One region of the Telluria sp. RT2P19 genome, then DNA from elsewhere that is predicted to be linked to it. Evidence: predicted binding sites of a transcription regulator. Region 1 holds the regulator's gene; each other region holds the start of a gene.
The links. Region 1 encodes sigma-54, which starts transcription at its own class of promoters, with help from an activator protein. Its sites were predicted from a motif close to TGGCANGNAANCTGCTTT; they were not measured.

Region 1 (6,241 bases):
GTCGGTCAGCGCGCGCACCATCGCGAGCGACAGCGAATTGAGCGCCTTCGGACGGTCGAGGGTGATGATGCCGGTGCGGTTGGCGATGCTGGTCAGGACGTGGTCGGTCATGGCGTGGTCGGTAATGGAGAGAGATGCATTTTACCGAACACGCGACGCGCGTCATACCGGGAAGCCGGATGCAAAAAGGGCGTCCCCTTAGACGCCCTTAGCTAGTGTGAGCCCTGCGCCTGATCAGGCGACAGCGGCGTCTTCGCCGCCGTTTTCCGGCAGGCGTTTGATCGAAGTACGGCTATGGTCCTTCAGTTGCTGCTTGTGTTTCAGGATTTGACGGTCCAGCTTATCCATCAGCGTGTCGATCGCGGCGTACAGGTCTTGCGCGACGCTTGCCACATGCAGGGTCTTGCCCGATACCTGCACGTTGATCTCTGCTTTCTGCCTTTTTTCTTTTTCAGTGAGGTTGTCGACGGCCAGGAAGACGTGGGTGTCGATCACCTGGTCGAAATGGCGAATGATGCGCTCGAGCTTATTCTGAACGTATTCACGGATGGCGGGGGTTACTTCGAGATGATGGCCACTGATTGTGAGGTTCATACACACTCCTTTGAAAATGTTGCACCGTGTGGGCCACAGGACGCGACAAGGCACGATGTCTGTGGACGGCGCAGTTACAAGGACTTGCGGAGGCTTACAGGGGGTATCTTGAGGGCTTCACGGTATTTTGCAACCGTGCGGCGCGCGATGACCATGCCTTGTTCCCCGAGCATCTCCGCGATCTTGCTGTCGGATAAAGGGTTCCTAGGGTCTTCTGCTCCTGTCAATTGTGCGATGAGCGCACGTATTGCCGTCGAGGATGCTTCGCCTCCCGCCTCGGTGGCAACGTGGCTGCCGAAGAAATACTTCAACTCAACCATGCCGTGCGGGGTCAGCATATATTTTTGAGTTGTGACACGAGAAATTGTGCTCTCGTGTAGGCCTAGTGTATCAGCAATCTCACGTAAAACAAGGGGCCGCATGGCAACCGCGCCGTGCGAGAAAAAGTTGCGCTGGCGCTCGACAATCGCCTCCGCCACACGGAGGATGGTGTCGAAACGCTGGCGCATATTCTTGATGAGCCACTTCGCTTCTTGCAGCTGCGCGCCCATCTGCGCCTCGCTCTTGCCCTGTTTGAGCAGGTTCGCGTACAGGCTGTTGACGCGCAGGCGCGGCATCACGTCCGGGTTCAACGTGACAGCCCAGCCGCTCTTGGAACGGCGCACGATCACGTCCGGCACCACGTAGTCGGACAGGTTCGATGCGAAGGCGGCGCCCGGATGCGGATTGCACTGGCGGACCACGGCCTGCACCTCGCGCAGGTCTTCGTCGTCGCAGTCGAGCGCTTTTTTGAGCTTGCTGTATTCGCGCTGGGCGAACCAGCTCAGGTAACCCTCGACGATGGTGAGCGCCATGCGCCGCGTGACCATCGGCACGCCGGGCATGCGCCGGATCTGCAGCGCCAGGCATTCGGCCGCGCTGCGCGCGCCGACGCCCACCGGGTCCATGCTCTGCACCAGCGCCAGCGCGCAGCGCAGCTCGTCGATCTCGATCTCGAGTTCTTCGGGCAGACGGGCGTGGATCTCGTCGAGTGGTTCCTCGAGGTAGCCGTTGTCGTCGAGCGCATCGATCACCAGCTCGGCCAGCGCCCGGTCGCGCGCCGACAAGGTGGCTTCGCGCACCTGTTCCATCAGGTGCTCGCGCAAGGTGATGGCGCAGGCCTCCAGCTGCGGGCGGCCGTCTTCATCCTCGCCGCCACTGCCCGACGATACCGAACCGCCATCGCTCCAGTCGGCGTCGCCACGGTCGCCATCGGCGGCGCCATCGAAGCCTTCGGCCTCGCCTGCCGGCGCTGGCGCCTCCTGTCCCTCGGCCTGCTGGCCGGGCGCGGACGGCGCTTCGCCATTGGCCGGCGCGTTGTTGATGGCGCCATCGGCCAGCAAGCGCACCGAGCGGTCGAGCGGATCGTCGAGCCGTTCCAGCAAGGGGTTATCGCCCAGTATCTGCTCGATCTCCTGGTGCAGTTCGAGTGTCGACAGCTGCAGCAGGCGGATCGATTGCTGCAATTGCGGCGTGAGCGCCAGGTGCTGCGATGTGCGAAGTTGCAGGGACTGTTTCATCTAGGTGTCGCTCACATGCGGAAGTGTTCACCCAGGTACACGCGGCGCACCGACTCGTCGGCGATGATGTCGTCAGGGCGGCCCGATGCCAGCACGGCGCCCTGGTTGATGATGTAGGCGCGGTCGCAGATGCCGAGCGTCTCGCGCACGTTGTGGTCGGTGATCAGGACGCCGATCTTGCGCTCCTTCAGGAAGCGCACGATGCGCTGGATCTCGATCACGGCGATCGGATCGACGCCGGCGAATGGCTCGTCGAGCAGCACGAAGCGCGGATTGGTCGCCAGCGCGCGCGCGATTTCCACGCGGCGGCGCTCGCCGCCCGACAGCGACAAGGCCGGATTTTCGCGCAGCTTCTCGATCTGCAGGTCGGCCAGCAGGGTGTCGAGGCGCGCGTTGATCTGGTCTTTCGACAGCGGCTTGCCGTTGTCCTTCTGCAGTTCGAGCACGGCGCGGATGTTCTCTTCGACCGTCAGCTTGCGAAACACCGACGCCTCTTGCGGCAGGTAGGACAGGCCCAGCACCGCGCGGCGGTGGATCGGCAGGCTCGTGATGTCGGTACCGTTGATGTCGATCGAACCGGCATCCGACGGCACCAGGCCGACGATCATGTAGAACGACGTCGTCTTGCCGGCGCCGTTCGGGCCCAGCAAGCCAACCACTTCACCGCATTCGACCTGCAGCGACACGTCGCGCACCACCAGGCGCTTGCCATAGCTCTTCTGCAGGCCTTTGACGACCAGGGTACTGCAATCGCCCAGCTCCATCGGGGCTGCCGTCATTGGGCGCCTCCGGCCGGGGCGCGCTTGGGCGCCAGGATCAGGGTGCCGCGGCCGCCGCCAACTTTACTTTGGCCGCTGACGTCGTTGCGCACCGTGGCCACTTCCTTGCGGTTGTCGTAGGAGATGTAAGGACCGGTGATCTGGTTGGTCATGCGCGAACCTTCCAGTTCGCGCACGATGGCGTTGGAGAACAGGCGCACCAGTTCCGAACGCTCGTCGTACTCGATGCGTTCGGCCTGGCCCTCGACCCACAGGTCGGGACCGCCGTCGCGCTTCTGGCGGAAGGTGGTGACCTTGCCGCCGGCGGCGGTGAGGGTCACGCTCATATAGCCTTCCGGGCTTTCCTTGACCAGGGCGCGGTCCGACTTGAGCTGCAGGGTGCCGCGGGTCAGGATCACGTTGCCGGTCAGGATACGGGTGCCGGTGACCTCGTCGACGTCGAGCGAATCGTAGTCGATCACTGCCGGCTTGAGCGAATCGGCGCGCTCGGCGGCGGCCGTCAGCGACAGCAGGGAGAGGCAAACGGCAGCTAGGAGTTTTTTCATGGTTGGATGCGGGTCTCGGGTTGGCACGCGGCGCTAAAGGCGGGTCAGCGCTGGCGTGGCGGATAGACGATCTGGCCGCGGCTGGACAGGTGCATCTGCATGGTCGCGTTGTTGGCGACCATGCCGGTGCCCTTGACGCTGGACGCGCCGAGCTGCATGTCGATCGGCAGATCGGTCTTCAGGATTTCTTCGTCGGGCAGCACGGTGAGCGCCTGGGTGCGCACCTGCAGCGACTCGCTCTGCGCCGTCCTGGGCCGCTGCAGGTCGACGTCGCCGACCAGCTCGACGCGGTGCTCCTCGTGGTGGATCTGCGCGTTCCTGGCGACCACCGTCATCGGTGGGCGGCCCGGCTCGACGCCGCGCAGCACCGGAGCCTCGACGTGCGACACGTCGCCATTCGGGATGTGCGCCAGGCGCTTGCCCGACACCAGGTAACTCGGCTGGCCGTTCTCGGTCATGCGCACGAACGAGAAGTTCTCGACGATGTAGTCCGGCTCGTCCGGCGGGCCGCCCAGCTGGGCGTCGATGTCGGACGCCTGCATCAGCTGCAGCAGCCAGAAGCTGCCGAAGGCGAAGAAGGTGCCGATGACGATCATCGCCAGCAGATTCCAGCGATGGGCGGTGCGCTTGTTGACGACGACGGTAGCCATGCTCACGGCCTCAGGCGAAATACGGCGCGAGCGCCTGGTCGTAGGTGCCCTGGGCGCGCATCACGAGGTCGCACACCTCGCGCACGGCGCCACGGCCGCCGCCGTTCTTCGTGACGTAATGCGCGCGATGCTGCACCTCGGGGTGGCCCGAAGGCACGGCGACCGCGAAGCCAACGCGGGCGAACAGCGGCAGGTCGATCACGTCGTCGCCGATATAGCCGCACTGCTCGGCCGTGAAGCCGGTGCTTTCCAACAGCTTGGCGAAGCCGATGCGCTTGTCGTGGATGCCCTGGTGGACATGCGAGATGCCGAGATCGGCCGCGCGCTTGACGACGATCGGCGACAGGCGCGCGCTGATGATCGCGGTCTGCACGCCGGTCTTGTTCAACAGCTGGATCCCCAGGCCGTCGAGCACATTGAAGGTCTTGGTGACCTCGCCGTCGGGACCATAGGTCAGGCTGCCGTCGGTCAGCACGCCGTCGACATCGAAGATCATGACCTTGACGCGCGCGGCCCGTTCCATGTGGGCCAGCGGGGTAATGGCAGGAATGAATGTGTCGCTCATCAGATCACCTTCGCGCGGGTCAGGTCGTGGATATGCAGCGCGCCGATCAGACGGTCGTCGTCGTCGACCACCAGCATCTGGTTGATGCGGAATTCTTCCATCACGGCGACGGCGTCGACCGCCAACTGGCCTGGACGCACGCGGCGCGGATCGGCGTGCATCACGTCGCGGATCTGGATGTTCGAGAAGTCGTGCATGCGTTCGATCACACGGCGCAAGTCGCCGTCGGTGAACACGCCGACCGGACGGCCTTCGGCGTCGACGATCGCGGTCATGCCGAGACCCTTGCGGGTCACTTCGAGCAGCGCCTCGACCAGCGACGTCTCGGGACTCACGCTCGGCACCGCGTCGCCGCTGCGCATCACATCGCGCACATGCGTCAGCAGGCGCCGGCCCAGGGCGCCGCCCGGATGCGACAGCGCGAAGTCCTGCTCGCGAAAGCCGCGCGCGTCGAGCAGCGCCACGGCCAGCGCGTCGCCCATGGCCAGGGTCACGGTGGTGCTGGTGGTCGGCGCCAGGTTGAGCGGGCAGGCTTCCTTGTCCACCGCGATGTTCAGGTGGACGTCGGACAGCTTGGCCAGGCGCGAGGCCGGCTTGCCGGTCATGGCGATCACGCGCGCGCCCAGGCGCTTCACGGCCGGCAGGATGTCGAGGATCTCGGACGACTCGCCCGAATTCGAGATGGCGATGACGACGTCGTTCCTGGTGACCATGCCCAGGTCGCCGTGCGCGGCTTCGCCCGGGTGCATGAAGAAGGCCGGCGTGCCGGTGGAGGCCAGGGTGGCGGCGATCTTGCGGCCGATGTGGCCCGACTTGCCCATGCCGGACACGACCACGCGGCCGTCGCAGGAAAGGATCAGCTGCGCCGCGCTCACGAAGCTGTCGTCGTCGCCCAGGCGCGCGTGCAGCGCGCGGATGGCCTCGGCTTCGATCGACAGCGTTTCGCGACCCAGGGCCAGCACACGCTGGGCCATGGCCTCGTCAAAACTTTTCAGCATTATTTTTTCATCGGTTACACTCATTTTGGCAGTATAAACGAATTGGGAAAGCAAAAAACTTGCCAGTCGTAACAAACGATAACAAGCGATGCCGCACCACACACTACCCGTGCAATAAGATTAACAAAATTCGCCGCTTATCTCCAGTCCCGCACCATGCATTCCGGTCTTGAACTTACCCTCCTCCTGCTGGGCTGCGCCGTCCTGGGCGTAGTCGTATTCCGTAGCCTGCAGTTGCCGCCGATGCTAGGCTACCTCGCCGTCGGCGTCCTGATCGGTCCCCACGCCCTGGCCCTGGCCGAGGACAGTCCCACCACCCATGCGCTGGGCGAGTTCGGGGTCGTGTTCCTGATGTTCTCGATCGGCCTCGAATTCTCGCTCGGACAACTGCGCTCGATGCGGCGCATCGTGTTCGGCCTTGGGCTGGCCCAGGTGGTGTCGACGATCGTGGCCGCGATGGCGATCGGGCTGCTGGCGGCCTGGCTCCTGCCCGGGATCCCGCTTGGCTGGCAGGCCGCGTTCGCGCTGGGCGGGGCGCTGGCCATGTCCTC
Region 2 (6,241 bases), on a different contig from region 1:
GATGCAAAAAAGGCGCCCGCAGGCGCCTTTTGACCGACGTCAAAAGATGTCAGTAGCGGTACGCCGATTCTCCGTGGCTGGTAATGTCCAGGCCTTCGCGCTCTTCGTCTTCAGGCACCCGCAGGCCGATCACGATATCGACCAGCTTGAAGGCGATGAAGGCGACGACCGCCGACCACACGACGGTCACGACCACGCCATGCGCCTGCACCAGCACCTGGCTGGCGATCGAGTAGCTGGTGTTCATGGCGTTGGTGGTGTAGTCCCACACGCCCTGGCCACCCAGCGACGGCGCCGCGAACACGCCGGTCAGCAGCGCACCCAGGATGCCGCCCACGCCATGCACGCCGAACACGTCGAGCGAATCATCGGCGCGCAACATGCGCTTCAGGCCGGTCACGCCCCACAGGCAGATGATACCAGCCAGCAGGCCCATGACCAAGGCGCCCATCGGGCCGACGAAACCGGCGCCCGGGGTGATCGCCACCAGGCCCGAGATGGCGCCCGAAGCGGCGCCCAGCATCGACGGCTTGCGCTTGAACATCCACTCGCCGGCCGCCCACGAGACGGTAGCGGCGGCGGTCGCCAGCAGGGTGTTGATGAAGGCCAGCGCCGCGATGTCGCCCGCTTCGAGCGCCGAGCCGGCGTTGAAGCCGAACCAGCCGACCCACAGCAGCGAGGCGCCGACCATGGTCATCGGCAGCGAGTGCGGGGCCATCGATTCCTTGCCGTAGCCGACGCGCTTGCCGATCACGTAGGCGCCCACCAGGCCGGCCACGGCCGAGTTGATGTGGACCACGGTGCCGCCCGCGAAGTCGAGCGCGCCTTGCTGCCACAGGTAGCCGGCGCCGGCGGTCACGGTGGCCAGCGAGGCGGCGTCGCTGATCGCGTCAGGACCGGCCCAGAACCAGACCATGTGCGCCATCGGCAGGTAGGCGAAGGTGAACCAGATCACCACGAAGGCCAGCACCGCCGAGAAGCGTGCGCGCTCGGCGAAGGAACCGACGATCAGCGCGCAGGTGATGGCGGCGAAGGTACCCTGGAAGGCGACGAAGATGAACTCGGGAATCATCGCCTCTTTGGTGAAGGTCGCGGCCATTGCGAAGGTGCCGGCGGCCGGGTCCCAGATGCCCTGCAGGAAGGCGCGGTCGAAGCCGCCGATGAAGGCATTGTTGCCGGTGAAGGCCAGCGAGTAGCCGTACAGGCACCACAGCACGATGATCAGCGAAAACACCATCATGACCTGCATCAGGACCGACAGCATGTTCTTGGCGCGCACCATGCCGCCGTAGAACAGCGCCAGGCCCGGGATCACCATCATGATGACCAGCAGGGTGGCGACGAACATCCAGGCGGTATCCCCTTTGTTGATGGACGGCGCCGCCATGGCCGGGAGGGCCAGGCCCAGGCCCAGCATGGCGGACAGGATTTTTGTCGTTATATGCTTCATGAACACTTTCCTTCTTACAGTGCGTCGTTGCCGGTCTCGCCGGTGCGGATACGGATGACCTGGTTCAGGTCGGCCACGAAGATCTTGCCGTCACCGATCTTGCCGGTGCGGGCGGCGCCCTGGATCGCATCGATTACCTGGTCGACGACGGCATCGTCGACGGCGGCTTCGATCTTGATCTTGGGCAGGAAATCGACGACGTACTCGGCGCCACGGTACAGCTCGGTGTGGCCTTTCTGGCGACCGAAACCCTTCACTTCAGTCACCGTCATGCCTTGCACGTTGATTTCCGACAGCGCTTCTCGCACCTCGTCGAGCTTGAAGGGCTTGATGATGGCGGTAATCATTTTCATGGTATTGCCTCTTTGCTATCAAAAAGTTTTTGACACGGACAGCACGGCGGCCGATTTGCCCAGGTTCTTGCCCTCAGGACTCAGGTAGGCGTCGGTATTCGCCTTGTGCCAGGCCAGGGCCACGGTGGCGACCCCGAAGTCCTTCGTCACCCCGACCCGGTAGTCGGTGTACGACACCGGGCTGTTGTTCTTGACGCGCTGGCGGCCGACGTGCAGGTTGAGCAGGAAGCCATTGCCAACGTCGATGTCGGCGCCCACGTCCAGGTATCCGCTCTGCTTGCTGTCGGCGGTGCCGAACAGATTGGTCGTCGAGTGCGAATACTTGATGTACGCCGGACCGAAGCCGAGCTTGCCGTACAGCTCGAAAGTATTCGCATTTGGATCAAGGCTATTGTCCGGATAGTAGTAATACAGGCCGCCAACGTCGTAGCTGACCGTCTCGGTCAGCTGGCCGCGTTTGCCGGCATACAAGTCCCATTCGATATTGCCGTCGCCACCCAGATCCTTGGTCCACTTGATGGTGGACAGCCAGGTGCCTACGTAAAAGCCGGATGGGGCGTGTACGTAGTCGACGCCGCCCGACAGGGCGGGGTCGAAATCGGTTTGCGCGAGCCCGCGGTAACGGTATTCGCTGGCGAGGCTCACGTTGTAGCTCACCTGGTGTTCGGCGGGTTGTTCCTGTGCCATGGCCTGGGCGCTGGTAAAAGCCAGAATCGCCAGGCTGATTGCGTTGATTTTTGCAGTGCACTTCATGACAAACCCCCTTGATGATGAACAATTACTGCGTTTGGATTCCCTTTTTTATTGCGTTTTCTACCCTTCATTTAGCAGGATGCGTGCCAGCCCATAAAGGGCTGAAAATGGCCTTGTTTTTTTGGTAAACACGCCCCACATCAGTTTTGCTCCATTACAACCGACCGCGAACGGCGCGCTGCATGCCGGGCGGCGCACCAAATCTGGCTGTATTGCACCGCAATGGTGCGTGCACCAATGGCAAAAAGGGATCAGGACATGAACAACAGTAATTTCTTCAGCGATTTGCAGGGCAAGATCAATCAGGCGCTCGAAAGCGGACCGGCCAAGGACATCGAGCGCAACGTCAAGGCGGCGATGACTTCGGGCTTCGCCAAGCTCGACCTGGTCACGCGTGAGGAATTCGATATCCAGGCCCAAGTGCTGGCCAAGACACGCGCCAAGCTGGAAGCGCTGGAGCTGCGCGTGATCGAACTCGAAGCACGCCTGGCCGGTGGCGCGTCCGCCCCGGCGAGCGCGACGGCGGCGACCACCCCACAACCGGGGGCGGCGCCGTCGGCCACGGCGCCGTTCCCGAACCAGCCCGAGGATCCGACCATCGTGCTGCCGCCGAGCCTGGATAAATCGGGCGATACGCCGATCGACAAACCATAAGCACGCGTGCATTCATGGACAGGGCGACCAGCATGAATGCACCAGACAAGCCGTCCGGCACCTTGCCCGCGCAAGCAGTATCGCTGGACGTGCTGCTCGAGAAATACGCCAGGGGCGACGAGCGCACGATCGACGACGTGCGGCGGCGCATTGCGCGCGCGCTGGCCGCCCTCGAGCCCGTGCCGCAGCGCGCCGACTGTGAACGCCGCTTCCTTTGGGCCCAGCAACAGGGCTTCATTCCCGCCGGCCGGATTGCCTCCGCCGCCGGCCTCGGCCTGCGCGCCACCCTCATCAACTGTTTCGTGCAGCCGGTCGGCGATTCGATCACGGGCGCTAGCGATGGCCTGCCCGGCATTTATACCGCGCTCAGCGAAGCCGCCGAGACCATGCGCCGCGGCGGTGGGGTCGGCTACGATTTCTCAGCCATCCGCCCCTTTGGCAGCAAGGTGGCCGGCACCGCATCGCGCGCTTCCGGCCCGGTGTCGTACATGGAAGTGTTCGACGCTTCCTGCCGCACCGTGGAATCGGCCGGTGCCCGGCGCGGCGCCCAGATGGGCGTGCTGCGCATCGACCATCCCGACATCGAGCGCTTCATCGCGGCCAAGGACACGGGCCGGCTCACCAATTTCAATATATCGGTCGGGGTGACGGATGCCTTCATGCGCGCCGTCGAAGCGGATGACGCGTTCGCGCTGGTGCACGCGGCCGAGCCGGGCGATGAAGACCTGGCCGCCGGCGGCCGCCGCCGCGACGACGGCCCGTGGGTCTACCGCGAGGTGCGCGCGCGCGACCTGTGGGAGCGCATCATGTTCTCGACCTATGACCATGCCGAGCCGGGCGTGCTGTTCGTCGACCGCATGAATGCCGAGAACAATCTCTGGTATGCCGAGGAGCTGCGCGCCACCAACCCCTGCGGTGAGCAGCCCCTGCCGCCATATGGCTGCTGCGACCTCGGCTCGCTCAACCTGACCGTCTTCGTCCACGACGCCTTCTCACCGGATGCCCGGCTCGACTTCGAGCGCATGCGGGAGGTGGCGACGGTCGCGGTGCGCATGCTCGACCTGGTGCTGGACGCCACCCAGTGGCCGCTGCAGCAGCAGGCGGCCGAGGCGCGCGCCAAGCGCCGCATCGGCCTGGGCTTCCTGGGCCTGGGCAGCGCGCTGGCGATGCTGGGGCTGCGCTACGACAGCGACGAAGGCCGCGCCATGGCGGCGCGCATTGCGAGCGCGCTGCGCGATGCGGCCTATGCGGCCTCGATCGGACTGGCGCGCGACAAAGGCGCTTTTCCGCTGTTCGACGCCGACCGATACCTGCGCGGCCAATTCATCGAACGCCTGCCGCAGGCGCTGCGCGACGGCATCCGCGCGCACGGCATCCGCAACTCGCACCTGCTGTCGATCGCGCCCACCGGCACCATTTCGCTGGCCTTCGCCGACAACGCATCGAACGGCATCGAGCCGCCCTATTCCTGGACCTACCAGCGCAAGAAACGCACCGCCGATGGCGGCACGCGCAACTACGAGGTGGCGGACCACGCCTGGCGCCTGTACCGCCAGCGGCACGGCGACGCCGCCCTGCCCCCAGCCTTCGTTACCGCCCTCGAGCTGCGCGCGCTCGACCACCTGCGCATGGTGGAGGCGGTCCAACCCTTCATCGACACTGCGATCTCGAAGACCGTCAACGTGCCAGAGGACTATCCCTACGAGGACTTTCGCGACCTGTACCTGGAAGCCTGGCGCGCCGGGCTGAAAGGACTGGCGACCTACCGCCCGAACGCGGTGCTGGGCAGTGTGTTGTCGGCCACGCCCGCCGTTCCCGCGCACGCGCCGGCCGCCAACCAGACGCCGGACGACGATCCGCTGCGCAAGCGCTTCGAACACCGCCCGCTGGGCGAACTCGAATCGGTCACCTCCAAGATCGAATACTCGACCCAGGAAGGCCGCAAGACCGCCTACCTGACGGTAAGCTTCCTGCGCGCCGAAGGCATGTGGGAAGGCCGGCCCGTGACGATCGAGCGCCCCTTCGAATTCTTCATGCCGGCCAACCAGCGCACCGGAGGCCACCAGTGGATCACGGCCTCGATGCGGCTGCTGTCGATGGTGGCGCGCGCCGGCGGCCCGATCGCGCGCGCCCTGGCCGATATGCGCGAGGTGGTGTGGGAAAAAGGGCCGGTACGCTGCGGCCACATCACGCGCGAGGACGGGGTGCGGGTGCCGGTCTACCACGACTCCGAAGTCGCGGCGATCGCTTTCATGCTGCAGCGGATGCTGATCCGGCGCGGCTTCCTTGATGAACAGGGCAACCAGGCGCCGGTCGGCGCGCTGGCGCGCCGCTTCGAACGGCACGCGCACGACGGCGCGCCCGACCGGCAATCGCAGCCAGAGACGCCGGCCGAACCGCTGCCCGTGATGAACGGCGCCAAGTGCCCGGAATGCGGCGCGCTGGCGCTGCGCAAGGTCGATGGCTGTTCGCGCTGCGCATCCTGCCACTACCTGGGCGAGTGCGGCTGACCTTCGACAAGTGGCGCCCGCCTGCCGCGCTCGGGCATACTGCCGGGGATCGCAACCATTCTTGCCCCCCAACGATGAGCTACTACGCCCTCAAGCATATCCACATGACCTTCGCCGTCCTGAGCGGCGCCCTGTTCCTGCTGCGCGGCCTGTGGATGCTGGCCGCGTCGGACTACCTGCAGCGGCGCTGGGTGAAGGTCGCGCCGCACGTGATCGACACCCTGCTGCTGGCCAGCGCCGTCGGCCTGGCGGTATGGAGCAGCCAGTATCCGGGCCAGTCGCCGTGGCTGACGGCCAAGCTGGTGGCGCTGGTCGCCTATGTCGGCCTGGGCACGGTGGCGCTCAAGCGCGGTCGTACGCGCCAGGTGCGCGCGCTGGCCTTCGTCGGCGCGCTGGCCTGCTTCGGCTACATCCTGGCGGTGGCGGTCACCAAGAATCCGCTCATCGCTGCCTGAGCGGCGACGCTCAGGCAGCGCAGCGCACGGCGCGCCGCACCGCCTGGTCGCCCCAGTCGGGACCCT
Region 3 (6,241 bases), on a different contig from region 1:
TTGGCCAGGTCGAATTCGGATTCCGCCGGGTCGAGGTCCTTGATGTAGTTGACGGCGCGGTCGAGGATGGTGAGGGTGGTCAGGCCCAGGAAGTCGAACTTGACCAGGCCCACGGCCTCCACGTCGTCCTTGTCGTACTGCGACACCACGCCGGCGTCGCCACCCTGGGTGTACAGCGGGCAGAAATCGGTGAGCTTGCCCGGCGCGATCAGCACGCCCCCGGCGTGCATGCCGATGCCGCGCGTGATGCCCTCGACCTGCTGCGCGAGGTCGAGCAGCTGCTTGACCTCTTCTTCGTTCTCGAGGCGCTCCTTGAGCAGCGGTTCTTCTTCGATCGCCTCGGCGATCGAGACCGGCTTACCCGGCTTGAACGGGATCAGCTTGGAGATGCCGTCGCAGAAGTTGTAGCCGAAATCGAGCACGCGGCCGACGTCGCGGATCGCGCCCTTGGCCGCCATGGTGCCGAAGGTGGCGATCTGCGACACCGCGTCGCGGCCGTACAGGTCCTTCACGTGCTGGATCACCAGTTCGCGCTTTTCCTGGCAGAAGTCGATGTCGAAGTCGGGCATCGAGACGCGCTCGGGGTTCAGGAAACGCTCGAACAGCAGGTTGTACTTGAGCGGATCGAGGTCGGTGATCTTGAGGGCGTAGGCCACGAGCGAGCCCGCGCCCGAACCGCGGCCCGGGCCGATCGGCACGCCGTTGTTCTTGCCCCACTGGATGAACTCCGCCACGATCAGGAAGTAGCCCGGGAACTTCATGTTGATGATCGTCTTGTTCTCGAACTCGAGGCGCGCCTCGTAGCGCGGACGCTCCTGCTCGCGTTTGACGGGATCGGGATACAGCTGCACCAGGCGCTCCTCGAGGCCCTTCTTGGTCTCGGCGACCAGGAATTCGTCGATCGTCATGCCCGGAGTCGGGAAGTTCGGCAGCTGGGGCTTGCCCAGGGTGAGGGTGACGTTGCAGCGCTTGGCGATTTCGACCGAGTTGGCGAGCGCGCCCGGGAAGTCCTTGAACAATTCGGCCATCTCGGCCTGCGACTTGAAGCACATGTTCTCGTTGAAGCGGCGCACGCGCTTGGCGTTGGCCAGCATCTCGCCCTCGGCGATACAGACGCGCGCCTCGTGAGCGATGAATTCGCTCTTGTCCAGGAACTGCACCGGATGGGTCGCGACCACCGGCAGGCCCAGGCGGCCGGCCAGCGCCACCGAATGGCGCACCTGCTGCTCCTGGTTGGCCTGGCCGGCGCGCTGGATCTCGATATAGAAGTGGCCCGGGAAAATGCGCGCCCAGCGCTCGGCATTGGCCTCGGCCTTGGCGAGGTCGCCGTTCTCGATCGCCTGGCCGACGTCGCCGAAGTGGGCGCCCGAGAGCACGATCAGGGCGTTGGCCTGGGGTTCATCCGGATGCAGGGTCGAGACGGAGGTGGCCAGCGCTTCCAGCCACTCGGTGCGCAGTTCGGCGCGGCCCTTGTGCTGGTTGGTGAGCCAGGCGCGCGCCAGCAGGTCGCACAGCTGCAGGTAGCCGGTGTGGTTCTTGGCCAGGATCAGCAGGCGGTGCGGCTTGTCGCGGTTGTCGTCGTTGGTGATCCAGGCGTCGACCCCGACGATCGGCTTGATGCCCTTGCCGCGCGCCGCCTTGTAGAAGCGCACCAGGCAGAACGTGTTGGCCAGATCGGTCACGGCCAGTGCCGGCTGGCTGTCCTTGACGGCCGCCTTGACCAGGTCGTCAATGCGGACCAGGCCGTCGACGATGGAGTATTCGGAGTGGACGCGCAGGTGGGTGAAAGTCGGGGAAGTCATCCGGGTATTTTACCGCGAGCGGCAGGGTGCCGCGACGTCGGAATGACTGACGGTGGCCGGCTGCATGGCGGCCCGGCCCAGCGAAAACAGCAGAAATCGCAGCGATGCCCCCATTGGGGATCATCACGCGAACAGCACGGGACGACCTTACATAAAACAAGAACCCGCTGCAGGCAGCGGGTCTGGATTGCCAGCCGACCCGGCTGGCGATATACCGTTCAGCGCAATCAGGCGCGCTTGCGGCGGGTAAACGCCAGGCCAGCCATGGCCAGACCCAGCAGGGCGACGCTCGATGGTTCCGGCACTTCGGCAACGTTCAGGCCGTTGACGGTCATGGTCACGTTGTTGTCGATGTTCGCGGTACGAAAGCCAATGGTGTCGAACGAGGTCAGGTTCGATTTGCCGGTTGCCACGAGATCGGCGCCGGTGAGCGATGCGATTTCATCGGCTTCCGGATTTACCCACATGGCGATCGTGTCGTAGGACGTCGAATTGCCGCTCTTGTAGAGGTGAGCGAACAGCTTGTAGGTCTGGCCTTCCGAGATGTTGCTGTTTGGAACGTAAGGACCATCCGTGCCCACAGTGCGCGCAAACAAGTCGTTGGTGCAGTTATTGGCACCGGTACCGCAGTTGGTCTTTACACCGAAGTTCGGACCCTTGTATGCCTCATCGAGATTGCTGGAATTGCCGAACCACAGGCCCAGGAAGTCGTTGTTGCCGAGAGTGCCGGTAAAGCTGAAATCGAAGCCGACAACCACGCCGCCCTTCTGGCTTGCCGGCAACGTGTAGCTGTACGCGGTGTTGGAATCCGACGTGAAGGTCAGGCTCTGCACAGGTGCGGCTGCGGCGATGCCGGTGGTCAGGGCAAGGGCGGCGAAAACGATATTGCGGATCATATTGTTATTTCCTTAGAGGTAACATAATTTAATAAGCGAAAGCTATTAAGCAATATCAATGCCAGCACAGAAAAACAACGATGAATCAAGAACTTATTGACAATTATCAATCTTCTTTCGAGCTCAATGTAAAATTTCCCGACACGCAATCTTTACCATCAAGGTCTCCATATCATTCATGCAGCCAAGCCAAATCAATGCGCTTGCTGTCGCGAAAAGTCGACACTTCCAGACAGCGGCGCCTGCTGATTTATAATGTCGCCCTGTCTTTCCAACCGCCTTTGCAAGGCCCTTCGACCATGTCCTCCCAAAACCAGTACGTCAACATCGCCGCCTATAAATTCATCACGCTCGAGAACCTGGAAGCATTGCGCCCGCAATACCAGGATCTGTGCAACGAGCTCGGACTGAAAGGCACCGTGCTGCTGACGCCGGAAGGCATCAATATGTTCCTGTCGGGGACGCGCGAGCACATCGACCAGTACCTGGCCTGGGTGCGCAGCGACGCCCGCCTGGCGGACCTGGAGTGGAAAGAGAGCCTGTCGACCGAACAGTCGCACAAGCGCATGCTGGTCAAGATCAAGAAAGAGATCATCACCATGCGCATGCCGCTGATCAAGCCGGAGCTTGGCCGCGCGCCGGTGGTCGATGCGAAGACGCTCAAGCGCTGGCTCGACCAGGGCCATGACGACGACGGCGTCGAAGTCGTGATGATGGAAACCCGCAATGCCTTCGAAGTCGACGTCGGCACGTTCAACAACACGCTCGATTATCGTATCGACAAGTTCACCGAGTTCCCCGCCGTCGCGGCCGAGCACAAGGATGAGCTCAACGGCAAGACCGTGGTCACCTTCTGTACCGGCGGCATCCGTTGCGAAAAAGCCGCGATCCACATGAAAGAGATCGGCTACGACCGCGTGTTCCAGCTCGAAGGCGGCATCCTGAAGTATTTCGAGGAAGTCGGCGGCGACCATTACACGGGCGACTGCTTCGTGTTCGACTACCGCACCGCGCTCAACCCGAAACTGGAACCGACCGAGACCGTGCAGTGCTTCGCCTGCCGCGCGGTGGTGACGCCGCGCCAGCAGCTGGCGCCGGAATACGTGATGGGCGTGTCGTGCCCGCATTGCGCCGGCACGCAACCGGCCGCCGGCGAGCCCGGCCACGCACCTGGCCAGGCCATGGCCTGAACGAACGGGGGCGGCGCCGCCTCAGGCGCCGTCCCCCCCTTATGCGAAGGCGCCGGCGGGGTCGGCCACCCCGACCAGCTCGAGTTCATCCATCGCAGTGGGCGCGCCGCTCATGCGCGCAATCGCCAGGTCGATGGCGCCGGGATCGCGTGCCAGATCGCCGGTGATCAGGTTCTTGACGCCAGCCAGGTAGTTAATCGCAATCATGAGGGCCGCCTCGCCGCTGTAGGCGGCTTTTTCTTGCGACGTGTCGATACGGTCGGTAAAGGCAATGGCCACGCCAATCTTGGCGTTGAACGCGAACTGGTCGGCCCCCTGGGCACCTCCCGCCACCATCGTCACCATATTGTCGACCGTCATGGCGCCGGTATCCAGCGCCGTGATCCAGAAATCGCGTCCTGTCTGTTCCGGCGCGCGACCGAACAGGTTGTCGTAGATTTCGTGGACGAGTTCGCGGTGATCGGTGCCGGAATAGGTTGCCTTGTACTCCGCCGTTTCAGCGAAGGCGGCAGCGATCTGCTCGTAGCTCACCACCTGGTTCTCGAGGTTGTCGGCCCAGAACTTCAGGCCGTCGGGATCGGCCGGGCGGCTGAAATAGGCGACATACAGTTCCTGCACCTGGCTGACATAGTTCGCCATGACCCTCTCCATGTGAATTGGAGAGAAAAATATAGCGTTAAAAAAAGATCAACGTCGCGAGATACGGCCGGGTGCGCCGGGTTGGGCCGGCGAACGCCGGCCCGGAGGAATTACTGCCGGAAGTAGGCGGCAATCTCGCGGATCACCTGCGAATCCAGGTTGCCCGCCGCAGCGCGCAGGCGAATCACGCCGAGCAGGTAGCCGTAGCGGGCCTGGGCCAGGTCGCGCTGGCTGACGAACAGCGTCTGCTGGGCGTTGAGCAGGTCGAGGTTGATGCGTACCCCGCCTTTGATGCTCTGCTCGGTGGCGGTCATCAGGACTTTACCGGACTCGACTGCCTTGACCAGCGCCTCGACCTTGCGGCTGCTGCTCTCGACAATACTGTGCGCGCGGCGCAGCTCGACCAGGATCTCGTTGGTGCGCGCATCCAGTTCCGCTTGCGCGCGGCCGTAGTTGGCGGCCGCCTGGCGCGTAGCCGAGCTGATCGCACCGCCCGAATAGATCGGGACATTGAGCTGGATACCGAGCTGGCGGTTGGTCGATTCGGTGCCGAGCTGGTTCAGGGACTCGCTGTCCGCCTTGTTATAGGTGGCAAGAAAGTCCAGGCGTGGCGCATGGCCGGCGCGCTGGCGCTGGATTTCCAGGCGCTGGTTCTCGACCGCGAGGCGCGTGGTGGCCAGGGTGTTGTTGTTGGCCAGCGCCAGCTTTTCCCATTCATCGTACGACGCCACATCTTGCGGCAGCGGACGGAAATTGTCGCCCAGCTGGTCGAGGCGGCCCGGGTCCATGCCGATCACGCCCTGCAGCGTCTCGCGCGCGGCCTTGAGGTTGTCCTCGGCCTCGATCAGCTGGGCCTCGGCCAGGTCGTAGCGCGCCTGGGTCTCGAGCATGTCGGTGCGCGTGCCTTCGCCGCGGTCGAACAGGCGGGCGTTGACCTTCTGCTGTTCCTGGTACATATCGCGCTGCACCTTCGACAGCGCGACCTGGTCTTCGGCGAACAGCGCATCCATATAGGCCTGGGCCACGCGCACCGCGACTTCGTCGGTGCCCGCCTCGAGCGCCTGCGCGCTCTGGGCGTCCTGCACCTTGCCCTGGCGGTAGCGCACGAAGGCGTCCAGGTTCAGGATCGGCTGGCGCAGCTGTACGGTGGACGAGCGGCTGATGTAGCGCGGATGGTCGGTCGAGGGCGCAACCACGCCGGTCAGCTGATTCCTGGCAAGCTGGGTCCGGTCCGAGATATTGCGGTTCACCGAATGGCTGCCTGTCACGCTCGGCAGCAGGCCGGCGCGGCCCTGGATGGCGATCTCGCGGCCGGCTTCGCGCTCCTGGATGCGCATCCGGTAGACCGGATCGTTGCGCAGCGCCGCTTCATACGCCTGCTGCAGCGACAGCGCGTGGGCCGGCACGGCGAAGGCGAGGCCGATGGCGGCGCCGAGGGCGCCGCGCGCGAAGACGGCGCGCAGGCGGGTCATCGACGGGCCGCGCATCACTCGCCTCCCATTGCCGCCGGCATGCGGTCGAGGATCGGACGGAACAGGTAGTTCATCATGGTGCGTTCGCCAGTCTTGACGAACAGCTCCACCGGCATGCCCGGACGAGCGTCCATCTTGTGCTGAGCCATCATCTGGTGGCCCTTCGGCGTGACTTTCACCTTGACGACGTAGTATGGGTTGCCGGTGCGCTCGTCGACCTGGCGGTCGGCAGCGACCAAGGT

Region 2: AC56KW_RS08060 (TorF family putative porin) is a predicted target of sigma-54. The motif match lies at 2,628-2,645, and genes of this name have one in related genera.
Region 3: AC56KW_RS19015 (PEP-CTERM sorting domain-containing protein) is a predicted target of sigma-54. The motif match lies at 2,745-2,762, and genes of this name have one in related genera.

Annotation. Positions count from the first base shown of each region.
Region 1 is NZ_JCASIL010000020.1:19,081-25,321, forward strand. Features, by position in the region: gene AC56KW_RS20995 (enoyl-CoA hydratase/isomerase family protein) at 1-111, opposite strand, end outside; gene hpf (ribosome hibernation-promoting factor, HPF/YfiA family) at 235-594, opposite strand; gene AC56KW_RS21005 (RNA polymerase factor sigma-54) at 669-2,153, opposite strand; gene lptB (LPS export ABC transporter ATP-binding protein) at 2,165-2,917, opposite strand; gene lptA (lipopolysaccharide transport periplasmic protein LptA) at 2,929-3,477, opposite strand; gene lptC (LPS export ABC transporter periplasmic protein LptC) at 3,522-4,127, opposite strand; gene AC56KW_RS21025 (KdsC family phosphatase) at 4,138-4,692, opposite strand; gene AC56KW_RS21030 (KpsF/GutQ family sugar-phosphate isomerase) at 4,692-5,690, opposite strand; gene AC56KW_RS21035 (monovalent cation:proton antiporter family protein) at 5,847-6,241, shown strand, end outside.
Region 2 is NZ_JCASIL010000004.1:388,362-394,602, forward strand. Features, by position in the region: gene AC56KW_RS08050 (ammonium transporter) at 50-1,450, opposite strand; gene glnK (P-II family nitrogen regulator) at 1,465-1,803, opposite strand; gene AC56KW_RS08060 (TorF family putative porin) at 1,822-2,556, opposite strand; partial or broken gene AC56KW_RS08065 (accessory factor UbiK family protein) at 2,815-3,042, shown strand; gene AC56KW_RS08070 (adenosylcobalamin-dependent ribonucleoside-diphosphate reductase) at 3,243-5,720, shown strand; gene AC56KW_RS08075 (SirB2 family protein) at 5,795-6,175, shown strand; gene AC56KW_RS08080 (hypothetical protein) at 6,186-6,241, opposite strand, start outside.
Region 3 is NZ_JCASIL010000016.1:59,396-65,636, forward strand. Features, by position in the region: gene dnaE (DNA polymerase III subunit alpha) at 1-1,802, opposite strand, end outside; gene AC56KW_RS19015 (PEP-CTERM sorting domain-containing protein) at 2,030-2,698, opposite strand; gene AC56KW_RS19020 (sulfurtransferase) at 2,998-3,888, shown strand; gene AC56KW_RS19025 (DUF4214 domain-containing protein) at 3,928-4,527, opposite strand; gene AC56KW_RS19030 (TolC family outer membrane protein) at 4,638-6,014, opposite strand; gene AC56KW_RS19035 (HlyD family type I secretion periplasmic adaptor subunit) at 6,014-6,241, opposite strand, start outside.